3 regions of the Brevibacillus sp. YAE8 genome follow, and region 2 is predicted to be linked to each of the others. Evidence: riboswitches for the same ligand, from Rfam matches in the RefSeq annotation. Region 2 holds a riboswitch; each other region holds the start of a gene.
The links. Region 2 has a riboswitch for cyclic di-GMP ahead of AC27IT_RS16780 (methyl-accepting chemotaxis protein). Riboswitches for the same ligand answer to the same signal wherever they lie in the genome.

Region 1 (4,223 bases), on a different contig from region 2:
TGCTAGGCGCTTAGGGAGCTCATGCTGCGTAATGTGTGTAATGATGCGAAAACTTACAGGTAAGTGAGCATTTGCTCCATGCGTTTTTGATCGCCTTTGGAAACGAGTGCAGCTTTGCGCAGGTGGCGCTTTTGCTTAGTCGTTTTGTTGGCGAACATGTGGTTACCAAATGCGCGGTCGCGCTTCAATTGGCCGCTTCCAGTCTTTTTGAAACGTTTTGCAGCAGCCTTGTTGGTTTTCATTTTAGGCATCTGAAAAGTCCTCCTGTCTAAACTACTATCTTACTTTTCCGCTTTCGGAGCCAGAATCATAATCATGCTGCGGCCCTCGATCTTCGGTTTACGCTCAGGCGTAGCGAGATCTTCACACTGAGCAGCTACACGCTCCATAACGCCAAGCCCGATTTCGGAGTGGGTGATTTCACGTCCACGGAAACGGATCGTACACTTCACCTTGTGGTGATCCTCCAAGAACTTGCGGACGTTGCGAAGCTTGGTTTGAAAATCGTGTTCTTCGATGTTAGAAGAAAAACGCACTTCTTTCAGCTCGATGATCTTCTGGTTTTTCCGTGCTTCTTTCTCCTTTTTCGCCTGCTCGTACTTGAACTTTCCGTAGTCCATGATACGGCATACAGGCGGTTTGGCTGTCGGAGCAACGTTTACCAGATCCAGTTCGGCTTCCTGGGCAATGCGCAACGCTTCCCTGAAGGGTACGACTCCCAATTGGCTCCCGTCAGCGCCGATCAAACGGACTTCACGGGCACGGATCGCTTCGTTGATTAACATTTGATCCTTGCTAATACTTGCCACCTCCGTCAATTTCGAGAAGGAACAAAAATGTGCGAACGCATCTGCGCCCGCACATATCTCACCTAAGCAATTTCATCAGATCCAAGGATCTTTGCATAAGAGTTACCTGTCAACAGTCGTGTCGGACGTCGACCCAGGTGAGAAGCTGGGCGCCTCTGCTTGTTCTCGAAGTATGAAGTGTTTATACACGCAACTTATAATACAAGGTAGAGTTGTCTTTGTCAAGGCTTATCGCTTTTTATCCTCCGATGTGGGACATTTCCACCTTCGGACGCTTTTGCAGCCCCGGCGTTTCGTCCAGCCGTTCTTCCGAATAGCGCTCGTCGCGCTTTTCCCAGATCGCGCGAATCTGCTCCTGGATTTCTTCGTCGCTTCGCCCGCTGCGCAGCGGCTCGCGCAAGTCATAGCCGGCGGAGGCGAACAGGCAGTTGTACATTTTCCCCTCTGCCGACAGCCGCGCCCGCGTACAGGTAGAGCAAAAGGCTTGTGTCACCGACGAGATCAGCCCAATCTCCTGATCGCTCCCCTCGTAGCGGTAGCGCGAAGCGACCTCGCCGAAGTAGTTCGCCTCGACCGGGACGAGCGGCATTTCTGCGTCGATCATCCGGACGATTTCGCTGGAAGGCACGACCTGATCGAGCTTCCAGCCGTTGCTGTTGCCTACGTCCATGAACTCAATGAAGCGCAGCGTATGGCCTTGCTCGCGGAAATAACGGGCCATCGGCAAAATGTCCTGGTCGTTGACACCGCGCTGGACGACCATGTTGATTTTCACCCCGAGTCCCGCTTCCGCCGCCGCGCGAATCCCGTCGAGCACGGCATCCACCGGATAGCCTCTGCCGTTTAACATGCCAAACCGCTCGTTGTCCAGGCTGTCGAGGCTGACGGTGACGCGATCAAGCCCGGCTTCCTTCAAAGCCTGGGCATGGCGGGCGAGCAGCGAGCCATTGGTCGTCATGGCGATATCGTGAACGTCCTCTATTTTTCGAATCATTCGTATTAATTCAGGCAAATCCCTGCGCACGAGCGGTTCTCCGCCCGTAATCCGGATTTTCCGCACGCCGAGCGCTGTGAATATTTGGGTCAAGCGGGTAATTTCTTCAAACGACAGCAGTTTGTGCTGCGGCAAAAATTCAAACTCCGGCCCGAAAATTTCAGCCGGCATACAGTACCGGCAACGAAAATTGCATTTGTCTGTCACGGAAATGCGCAGATCACGGAGAGGACGCTTTCGTGTGTCACGTACTTGCATCTGCTCTAGCACTGGTGGTCACCCTCCTTTTCCTGGCTGAGCCTGGCATGCCACTCTATCTCCTGTTTGTCTCGTATTGATGTCCAACATGCGATTCCGGCTTTTTATTAGCGTACCATATTCCGCCTGCGAACGGCTCCTGTTCCTGCACTTTTCGCTGTTGCAAAAGCGGTCGCAAGCCGATGAAAATCGGAAAAATGACCCGGTGCACGCCAATGTGCAAACCATTTTTTTTGACTATTCCCTTTTGTATAAACATAGGATAATATGACTATATATTATGCTCTATATATTCCTCTTCAATAAGGAAAGCGAAGATCAGCCGTTTGTATGTGGGCACTTGAATGGCTGGGAGCGAGTAGTGCAACCGACCCTATTTTCGTTGTAGGGTCGGTTTATTTTATCCCAGAACAAAGGCCTTGTCCACTGCTCAGAAACGGCAAGCTGCAGCAATGGCAATCGCCCCCTCTTTCTCAATTTTTGAGTAAATCAATAAAATGTAAAATTCGGAGGTCTGCATGCAATTTTTTGCAAAGAAAGCAAAGCCATGGAATGAGTATGTGAAAGCTTCCCACGCAACTGACATTGCCGAAGTGGGCGAACGCGTGAAAGAGCGCCTGTCTTTTTTGGGCGTGGATCAGGATACATTGGCGCACGTCAAAGAGGCTGCTACCACGATTTACCCCTTTAAAGCAGAGATCGTATCCCGGTTTTACCAGTCGATCACTAACGTTCCCCACCTCCAGAAGATCATCCTCGACAACTCCAGCCTGGAGCGGTTGAAAAAAACTTTGGAGGTCTACCTGGAGCAGTTTCTCACAGCAGAAGTCAACCATGAGTACGTGAAAACGAGAATTGTCATCGGGCAAGTTCACAGCCGCATTCATCTGACAGCCGATCATTTTATTTCTGCACACCATCTGCTGATTCAGATCATGACCACGATTTTGATGGAAAAATGGAGCAATCAGCCGCATCAGATGATGAAAATGGTCACCGCTGTGCAAAAATTGGCAGCATTCGATCAGCAACTGATTGTGGAAGTGTATATGGAAGAGACGTTCAAATCGTTTTTGTTCGGCATCTCCGGCATGCTCAACCATATGACCCAGCTCGACACGACGAAGCAGCTTATCTCGGGAATGGACGAGCAGATCGAGGAAAGCCACAGCGTCACCGCAGCAACGGAAGAAATGAGCGCCTCGATTCAGGAAGTCGCCAACCACGCGGTCAAAGTCGCAGAAGGGACAGACGAAGCGGTGCAATCCGCTGAACAGAGCAAACAGATCATCAATGCCGCTCTCGGCGACATCCGCCAGGTGGGCCACGTCTTTGTCGAGGTCATGAGCAGGGTAAACCAGCTCAATCAGGAGATTCATCAGACACAGGACGTCATCCGCATCATTCGGGAAATCGCCGAGCAGACCAACCTGCTCGCGCTGAACGCCAGTATCGAGGCCGCCCGGGCCGGAGAGCAAGGGCGCGGCTTTGCGGTCGTAGCCACTGAGGTGCGCAAGCTGGCCGAGCATACAAAAGAACAGATCAGCCGGATCACAGACAACATGGAGTCGCTGCAACAAGTTTCGAAGCGAGTGACGGAGCAGATGGACAGCACGAGCAAGCTGGTGGAGCGCAGCGTCGGGGAAGCCCAGTTCGCCGATGTCGCCCTGAACAAGATTGTGTCCACCATGCAGGAAATCAGCCAATCCACCTCGCAAATTGCCGCCATGACCGAGGAACAGGCTTCTTCTGTCACGGATATCGCCCACCGCAACTCCACGATTTTTGACCTGAGCACACATTCGCAGCAAATCGCCAAAGACACCGCGCAAATCATTCTCGAACTGAGCCGGAAAATGGATGAGTACCGCAAGACGTTCTTTACGATCAATGTCAAATTGAGCTACAAAGACATCGTGCGCGTGGCCAAAACGGATCATTTGCTGTGGAAATGGAAAATTTACAACATGTTCCTTGGTTTGGAAAACCTGGTCGCCGCAGAAATGGCCTCGCACCATCACTGCCGACTGGGGACGTGGTACTACAGCGACTTGCCGCCGCTTGTGCGCAACAACCCGACCTTCAAAAAGCTGGAGGAGCCGCACAAATTAGTACATTTTTACGCCAAGCAGGCAGTGGAAAAATACCAGGCCGAGGATCTC
Region 2 (4,223 bases):
GGTCGATGAAGCAAGTCCTCGATCCGAACGGCATTTTGAACCCGGGAAAAATATTCGACAAATAATGACAGCCTGCATTCTGAATGCGCAACAGAATGCAGGTTTTCTTTTTGCGAAAAGTGGAGCGCCGGAAAGGAGAACAAACTGCAATGTGGAATGTAGAAGATTGGTAAATAAACATTTCGCAAGGCAGGGAGGCAGGTATGAAGTCGATTGTTGAGATTGCCAAGGCAGCAGGTATCGATGAACAGGATCTGGAGCTTTACGGAAAGTATAAGGCAAAAATCTCTGATGAGCTGTGGGATAAAATAAAAGACCGACCTGATGGCAAGCTGATTCTCGTTACCGCGATGAATCCCAATCCGGCAGGAGCAGGCAAGACACTGACCACGATTGGTTTGTCGCAGTCGCTCAATCTGCTTGGAAAAAGGACGATTGCAGCGCTCCGCGAGCCGTCCCTTGGCCCGTGCATGGGGATAAAAGGAGGAGCGACTGGAAGCGGCAAGGCGCAAATCCTCCCTGCGGATGAAATCAATCTGCATTTTACTGGCGACATTCACGCCATTACCGCCGCGCACAATTTGCTTGCGGCGATGATCGACAACCATATTTTCCACGGCAATCCGCGGGGCATCAATCCGAAAAAAATCGTCTGGAAACGGGCGATGGACATGAACGACCGCGCGCTCAGAAATATCGTGGTCGGGCTGGGAGACGGCAACGGCATGACGCGCGAAGACGGCTTCATGATTACGACCGCATCGGAAATCATGGCGATTTTGTGCCTGAGCGAGAACCTCGCCGACTTGCGCGAGCGGCTGAACCACATCATCATCGGCTACGATTTTGAAGACAAGCCAGTCCGGGCGGAAGAAATCAATGCGGTCGAGGCGATGTGCGTACTGCTCAAGGAAGCGATCAAGCCAAACCTCGTGCAAACGATCGAGGGCACGCCAGTCATCGTCCACGGCGGTCCGTTTGCGAATATCGCGCACGGATGCAGCAGCGTGATCGGCACGAAGACAGCCTTGAAGCTGGCCGACTACGTCGTAACGGAAGCGGGCTTCGGCGCTGACCTGGGCGCGGAGAAGTTTTTTGACATCAAGTGCAGAAAAGCCGGGCTGACGCCATCGGCAGCAGTCGTGGTCATTACCGTGCGTTCCTTGAAGTACAACGCCGGAATCAAAGTGCCGGATTTGGCCGAAGAAAACCTCGCCGCATTGGAAAAAGGCTTCGCCAACGTGCGTCGCCATCTGGAAAACTTGCAGAAGTTCGGCGTGCCGGCGGTTGTAGCGATCAACCATTTTGCCACCGATACACAAGCGGAGATCGACGCAGTCATGGCGCTGTGCCAGGAGGCAGGTGCCGAGGTGGCGCTGTCCAAGGCGTGGGCAGAAGGCGGAGAAGGCGCAATCGAACTGGCGGAAAAAGTGACGCGCGCGGCAGAGCGCCCTGGGCAATTCCGCTTTTTGTACGAAGAAGACCTCGGCGTGAAGGAAAAGATTGAGACGGTGGTCAAAGAAATTTACCGCGGCTCCGGGGTAGTCTTTTCGCCGCTGGCGACAAAAACGATCCAGAAGGTAGAGGAAATGGGGCTGTCCCATCTGCCTGTGTGCATGGCGAAGACGCCGTACTCCTTTACAGATCGGGCCGATCAGCTTGGCGCCCCTGTCGGTTTTACCATTCAGGTGAGCGAAGTGCGGATTTCGGCAGGAGCAGGCTTCATCGTCGCCTTGACCGGAAGCCTGGTGACGATGCCGGGACTCCCGAAGAAACCTGCGGCCGAATCGCTGTATGTGGATGAGCACGGCCACGTGGAAGGGCTGAGCTAAACGAAGAAGTCAAAAGTGGACGACAGGCTGACACCAACAACAAGGTGTCAGCCTTTTTGCGATTTTTTCGCAATTATTTCGTAGAAAGTAGTTTACTTGTCAAACAATTTGGGTAAAGATTTTGTGTGGAAAAAAATCCAATCCATTATTTTAAAGTTAACCCACATTTTTCCGATGTTGTGCTATAGTATTTTTATACAGATAAAACGACAAAAAATGACAAAGGCAAACCTGTTGAAAGGCAGGGACGCAAAGCCACGGGTCTAAGGCAAGCAGAGCGCATCTTCTGCTGCTACGATAGCCGGGTTGCCATGCCGTACACGTAAGAAGGCTGTCCGGGTGGCAGTCTTTTTTGTTGCCAAAAAAGGATAGGAGGTACAGCGTGAGATGGAATCCAGTTTGAAGAAAAAGCTAATCGTCGTCATGTGCCTGCTCTTGATTGTCAGCTTGGGTACGGTCTGCGGTGCCAGCTACTACAGCTCGTCGCAGTTGCTGTCGTCCAGCCTGGACAAAGAAGCGGAACTTACGGCCAGCAATCTTTCCATCAGAATCGACAGCTTTTTCCAAGAAAAAATCGGAATTGTTGAAACGATCGGAGAGATGATTTCCGCCGACAACAATTTCGACCATGACTTGAAGCTGATTCAGGAGGCGCAGAAGAAAAACCCCGAGTTTGAGACGTTTTTCTTTTCCTATGACCTGAGCGGCAAAAAAGTCATCAACTTCAAGGGCGAGGAGACGAACCCGTCTGATCGTCCGCATTTTCAGGAGGCAGGACGAGGCGAGGGGAAAATCATCGTTTCCGAGCCGGTCGTGTCGCAGCGGACAGGCAACTACATCGTGACGATCATCGTTCCGCTGATGAAGGACAATCGCCAATACGGCTATGTCGGTTCGACCATTCCGATCAACGAGATTCAGAAGACGGTTTCCGAGGAGAAGTTCGGACATAGTGGCTATGCCTTTTTGGTGAGCAAAAAAGGAACGTATATTTGGCATCCGAACAGCGAAGTCATTTTGAAGCAGTCGGTGCTCGACAGCAATATTCCTGAGTTGAAAACCGCCTTTGAAGCAACGGCACAAGGCGGCCGCGGAGTCATTCAATACGAAGAGGGACAAGCGGCGCAATTCGCCTCCTACGCTTCGACCAGATTGAACTGGGGAGTGTTCATCACTGCTCCGGCCAAAGACCTGCACGCTCCGGTCAACGAACTGTCGATCAAGCTGCTGGCTATTTCCTTGGTCGTTCTGGCGGTGGGCATCATTTTCGTGTACTGGCTGTCGGTTCGTTTGGTTCGACCGATCCAGCGTCTGAACCAGGCCGTCAATGTCGTCGCCCAGGGCAATCTCACAGAGACGGTCACGGTGGCCGGAAAAGATGAGATCGCAGTGCTTTCCCGCGACTTCAACCAGACCGTCTCGCACTTGAAAGGCTTGATCGAAGGCGTGTCGCAATCGTCGGAGCAGGTGCTGCGCTTTACGCATGAAGTGTCGGCAGGAATTGAACACGCGACCGAAAACGTAAACCGGATCGGGACGTCAATCAACCAGATTGCCAGCGGGGCCGAGGCACAGGCTACCAGCTCCAAGGACGTCGCCTTGTCCATGAATGACATGGCGGCGGGGATTGTGAAAATTGCAGAGACATCCGCGCATGTGTCCGAAGCGGCGCGCGAGGCATCGGATCAGGCCGAGCAAGGCGCAGCAGTCGTCGAGCAGGCCGTCCGGCAAATGGGCAGCATCGGAGAGGGCACGACCAGAGCGGCTGAAGCCATTGAGCGCTTGAACAGCCGATCCAAGGAGATCGAAGGGATTCTCGATACGATCAGCCAGTTAACCTCGCAAATCAACCTGCTTGCGCTCAACGCGTCGATTGAGGCAGCGCGGGCTGGCGAGCACGGCCGCGGCTTTGCCGTCGTGGCGGGAGAAGTGAAAAATCTGGCGCATCAATCCGAGGAGTCGGCTGCGAAAATCGCGGCGCTGATCGGGGAAATCCAGCAGGATACCCGCCACGCGGTAGAAGTGATGAACACCGGCAATCGCGAGGCGCAGGAAGGCATTTCGATGATCGAAGAGGTGCGGGATATTTTCGCGCATATTTTGGAATCGTCGCGCAATGTTGCCGCCCATATTTTGGAGGTGTCGGCGGCATCGGAGGAAATGTCTGCAGGCTCTGAGCAGGTGAGCGCCTCGGTCGACGAAATGTACAACATTGCCAAGCTTGCCTCGGAAGACGCGCAGAAGGTCGTGGAGGCCACGGCCGAACAGTTGCAAGCCATTCAGGACATTGCCCGTTCGGTCGAGCAGTTGAACACGGTCACGGAGGAGTTGCAGCAGGGCGTAGGCAAGTTCACCTTGTAAGACCTTGTAAGGCTAAAGCCCGTCCCTGGT
Region 3 (4,223 bases), on a different contig from region 2:
GCTTTTGCGAAGAATCTCCAGATGTTCGATGGCTTCTTGTTGCGTCCGTGAGGGATGGTCGATTAAAACGGTGGCGGAATAGCGCAGGCTGCTGCGCATGGATAGGAACAGGGAGTCGATCATTTGGCTCATTTTGCTTGCGCTCGAATAGTTTAGAGTGAGAGTCGTATCAATCAGCGACTTCTTTTTCGATTGATACGAGGCTACGAGAAGAATCGTCAGCGTCAACAGAATGGACAAGGAAACAAGACCCGTCAAAAGGGTAGTCAAACCAATCTTTTTCCCCTGGCTCGTTGGAAAACGATGAAAAACAGGCATATGGCTTAGGCCTCTCTTTGCGTTGGATCGATTCACGATGGAAGAGAACTGTAAAAATTCCATGTGTATTATAAGCGATACAGGCGGGACATGCTATGTAGAAAAATGAATTTTATAAAAAAATCTCGCCGATTCCACAATTATCCAGACATGCACGCAAAAAAACTGCCCTCTACAAAAGAGAGGGCAGTTGCATAAAAATCCAGCCAGCTTTGCTGCTTACGTATTCAAACCGCGAATTTGTTGCTCGATCTTTTCGAAGCCGCCGGATACTTTGACGATTTCCTCTTTTTGCTCGGAGACGAGCACGAGGACTTCTTCGAGGCTTTCCTTGTTTTTGTCGGTGATGTCTGCGTTGACCTCGACTTTGGCGTTGACTTCCTGAATCATGCTGTGGACGTGGACGATGAACTCTTGCAGATTTTTCGTTTTCTCGGCGAAGTTGTGCATGTAGTTGTCCACGTTCGTAAACATTTCCTGAACCTCCATGATCCCTTCGCTGTTTTTCTCAAACGACAGTTGGGACTCGGAGATCATGTCGGAGACGAGCTTCATTTTTTCGCGAATCGTCATCAACAAGGTAGAGATTGATTCGGAGGACAGCTTGGAAGATTCGGCCAGCTTGCGCACCTCGTCCGCTACGACGGCAAAGCCGCGACCATGCTCGCCTGCACGGGAAGCCTCGATGGTCGCATTGAGCGCCAGCAGGTTGGTCTGTGCCGAAATTTCCGAAATCGTTTGGATGATTTTTTCAATGGATTCCGTTTCTTTGTTCAGCTCTTGGATCAGCTTGTTCGTGCCTTGAATGTCCTTGATAAAGCGCTCGAAGTCGTTGCCGATGTTGCTGATGCGCTTGCCGCTTTCATTGGTCGCTTCTTTGGTCGATTCTACGTATTCGTGCATTTCGGTCACGGAGCGGGTCATGTCCTCTACCTGGAGGTTGGTCGTGCCCATCTCGCGGCGCAACTCGTTGGTGTTGTCGGTCTGGATCGAGAAGGAGCGCATGATCTCCTGAAGGGCAGCCACTGTCTCCACCGCGCGGACGTTGACGCCATCTGTAACCTTGTTCAAATTCTCCTGATATTCCTGGACGGAGTTGAGCGATTCGTTGATCTGGTCCAAAATGCGCTGCAGCGACTCTTTGGAGGCGATCGCTTGCTGCTTTTGCTCCTCGCTTTCCCGCTGCAGCTTGTTGTTGAAAACTGCGTGCATCATGCTTGTCGCCGATACGAAGCAGAAGGCCAGCAAGTAGTACATCAAATGAACAGGATCGGACGTGTAGAAAATCGCTTCGCCGTTCGTCAGGAAATAGTAGGTGACGATCCCCATGGCTGCGATGATGGTCAAGATGTTAATCAGTTTGTCCTGATAAATGCCCATGACCGCGACGAAGAACATGATCGTCATGATGTTGACCAGCCAAGGATCGAGTCCCACGATGACGAACATGAAAATGCCGATGACAGCGAAGTTGAAAAACTTCATGAAGGGAGCCATCTTGTCCCGCCAGGCTGGCCGGTTGGAAAGGTAGGCAAAAGGTGCGAGCACCCCGTACAAAATCCCCAGCACGGTTAAAACGAAGGAGAACGGAACCCCCATGATGAGGTTCACGATCTGGACGATGGTAATGATGCTCGCAAAAACAATGACCACCCAGTTATTTCTTCTTTGTAAGAGTTCCATGTCAGCTAACCTCAACTTTTATTTGTTTGCAAAGCTCTTGATACCAGGCAAATTCGGGCTTGTCCTTGTTCAAATAGGCTTCTTGCAGGTGGAAGACGGTCGGAATGGCATTCGCCCCTTTGTAGAAGACCATCTCTTTCACTTGCGTCGCTCTGACGTTGTATTTACGGTTAATCAACTGAAAAAAAGCCGGATCTGCCAAACCGACTGCATGCGTATATCCGTGTTTTTCTGCATAATCGATCATGAGGGCAACTCCCCATCGTCCCAGCTTTCCGCGGAACTTGGGCAAGACAGCGAAACTGTCCACTTCGACAACTTTCATATCGCTCGTCAAAACATCCTGAAACAAATTTTGCAGATAAGCAGAAGATTTTTCATGTGGTGTAAATTCAAAAGTCCCGCCTGGTTCGTCCTCATCCGACAACAAAAGATAGACGTCGGAACCATCTTTGGCGTATTCCATCTCGAAGCCCATTGAGGTCCAGACACTTTCCTTGATTTGATGGAAAAGAGCCAAAGATTGTGCTGAATCAACCAGTTTGTACATAATACTTCACTCCATTTTTCTCTCTCTTTGTTTTTTCATGTACAAGTCTAGTGTTGATCGATAAAATGGCGCCTCCTTTCTTCCATGTGAGCATAAAAAAGGCCATTCCCCATGCGGAAACAGCCCAAAGTCACCATCATCTTCCTGCTATGCTCATGATGTATGGCAACCCGGCTGTCATGGTCAAAGACTTTAGACCCGTGGTTTTGCGTCGCCACCTTTCGATGACTTTGCCTTTGTCATTCATTTGCGAAAAATGTATAGAAGTGTCGAATTATGCAAAATATAATCCAAGAGAAACAATCTTGTCAAGTTTTGGTAGGGTAAAGTAACCGATTGTTCATAAATAGTCGGCTCCAAATTGGTAGTTTGGACAGAGAAAGATGCGAGGAAAAACAGAGAAAAGATAGGAACATAGTCAGGTTGTGCCGGGACTTTTGCCAATGGCCGACTCAGCTACTTTCGCCTGATGCGTAACAAAAATTTACCATCCGTCCGATAACTAGAAAGAACAGGAGGGATGCGAAAATGAGTCAGGCCAAAACGATTGAGTTTCACTTTTCCGGTGGCGAGCTGGTTAAGATCGAGACAACCGAGCCGGAAGAAATCATCCAAATGGTCGCCAACCAAAAGGATGGGTGGCTGCAATACGATGACATCGTGATTAATGTAAGAAACGTTTCTTACATTAAAGTGCGCGATCTCGCTTAGGCTGCTTGCTTGCCAAAAAGGCCCTCGTTCACGGAGGGTTTTTTTTATTTTCGCTTGTGCCGGGAAAAGCACATTGACAAAGGAACGAACCTGAACCTATAGTGAGTATAAAACTAACTACTAAGAGGTCGGGATGGAAGACATATACAAGGAATTGCAAAAGCTCGGATTTTCCCAGTACGAGTGCAAGGCTTACATCAGTCTGCTCAAGCACTCTCCGATCACCGGATACGAAATCAGCAAACGCTCTGGCGTGCCGCGCTCCATGATTTACGAAGTCGTGGGCAAGCTCGTTGACAAAGGGGCTGTTTACACCGTGCCTTCCGAGCCTGTCACGTATGCGCCGCTGCCAGCAAGAGAGCTGGTCCGCAGGCTGCGCGGGCAGTTCGAAGCGTCCTTCGACTATTTGGAAAAAAACTTGTCGGCCTTAGAGTCCGAGCAAGAGATCGACGTCATTCGGCGAATTAGCGGTGACGAGCTGGTGCTCATGGAAATGAGGCAAATGATCGAGCAGGCTGGCGAGGAAGTGTGGCTGTCGATCTGGGAGCCTCAGGTGCCTTTTATCCAGGAGGCGGTGGACAGACGAACCGAAGAAGGGATTTCCGTCTTTACCGTTTTGTTTGGACAGCAAGAGACGCGCGTAGGGACGACGTATCACCATGACTATATGGCGCCTGATGTGGCCGAGGAACGGATGGGCGGGCATCTTACAATCGTCGCGCGTGATCTGGAGGAAGTGCTGATCGCCAACTTCACGCCAAATACGGCTGCCTGGGCGGTCAAGACGAAGGATCCGGCGCTCGTTCTGGTCGCTGTCGAGTACATTCGCCACGATATTATGTTTGCGGAAGTGACAAAGGTGCTCGGCCCGGATAAGGTCGAAGCGCTCTGGCGCAGCAAGCCGGACTTGTACCAGGTGGTCACCGGGAAGAGATTCAAGTAAGCGGAGCGAAGCAGGAGG

Region 1: linked by a shared signal. The riboswitch ahead of AC27IT_RS04460 (methyl-accepting chemotaxis protein) and the one ahead of AC27IT_RS16780 (methyl-accepting chemotaxis protein) in region 2 are both predicted to bind cyclic di-GMP.
Region 3: linked by a shared signal. The riboswitch ahead of AC27IT_RS09330 (GNAT family N-acetyltransferase) and the one ahead of AC27IT_RS16780 (methyl-accepting chemotaxis protein) in region 2 are both predicted to bind cyclic di-GMP.

The regions. Positions count from the first base shown of each region.
Region 1 is NZ_BAAIYG010000002.1:335,132-339,354, forward strand. It holds gene rpmI (50S ribosomal protein L35) at 54-251, opposite strand; gene infC (translation initiation factor IF-3) at 282-785, opposite strand; gene moaA (GTP 3',8-cyclase MoaA) at 1,048-2,061, opposite strand; cyclic di-GMP riboswitch class II at 2,360-2,443, shown strand; gene AC27IT_RS04460 (methyl-accepting chemotaxis protein) at 2,580-4,223, shown strand, end outside.
Region 2 is NZ_BAAIYG010000014.1:87,162-91,384, reverse strand. It holds gene AC27IT_RS16790 (FAD-binding oxidoreductase) at 1-65, shown strand, start outside; gene AC27IT_RS16785 (formate--tetrahydrofolate ligase) at 180-1,832, shown strand; cyclic di-GMP riboswitch class I at 2,047-2,146, shown strand; gene AC27IT_RS16780 (methyl-accepting chemotaxis protein) at 2,220-4,193, shown strand.
Region 3 is NZ_BAAIYG010000004.1:300,194-304,416, reverse strand. It holds gene AC27IT_RS09340 (sensor domain-containing diguanylate cyclase) at 1-318, opposite strand, end outside; gene AC27IT_RS09335 (methyl-accepting chemotaxis protein) at 538-2,001, opposite strand; gene AC27IT_RS09330 (GNAT family N-acetyltransferase) at 2,003-2,551, opposite strand; cyclic di-GMP riboswitch class I at 2,713-2,796, opposite strand; gene AC27IT_RS09325 (hypothetical protein) at 3,080-3,262, shown strand; gene AC27IT_RS09320 (TrmB family transcriptional regulator) at 3,396-4,205, shown strand.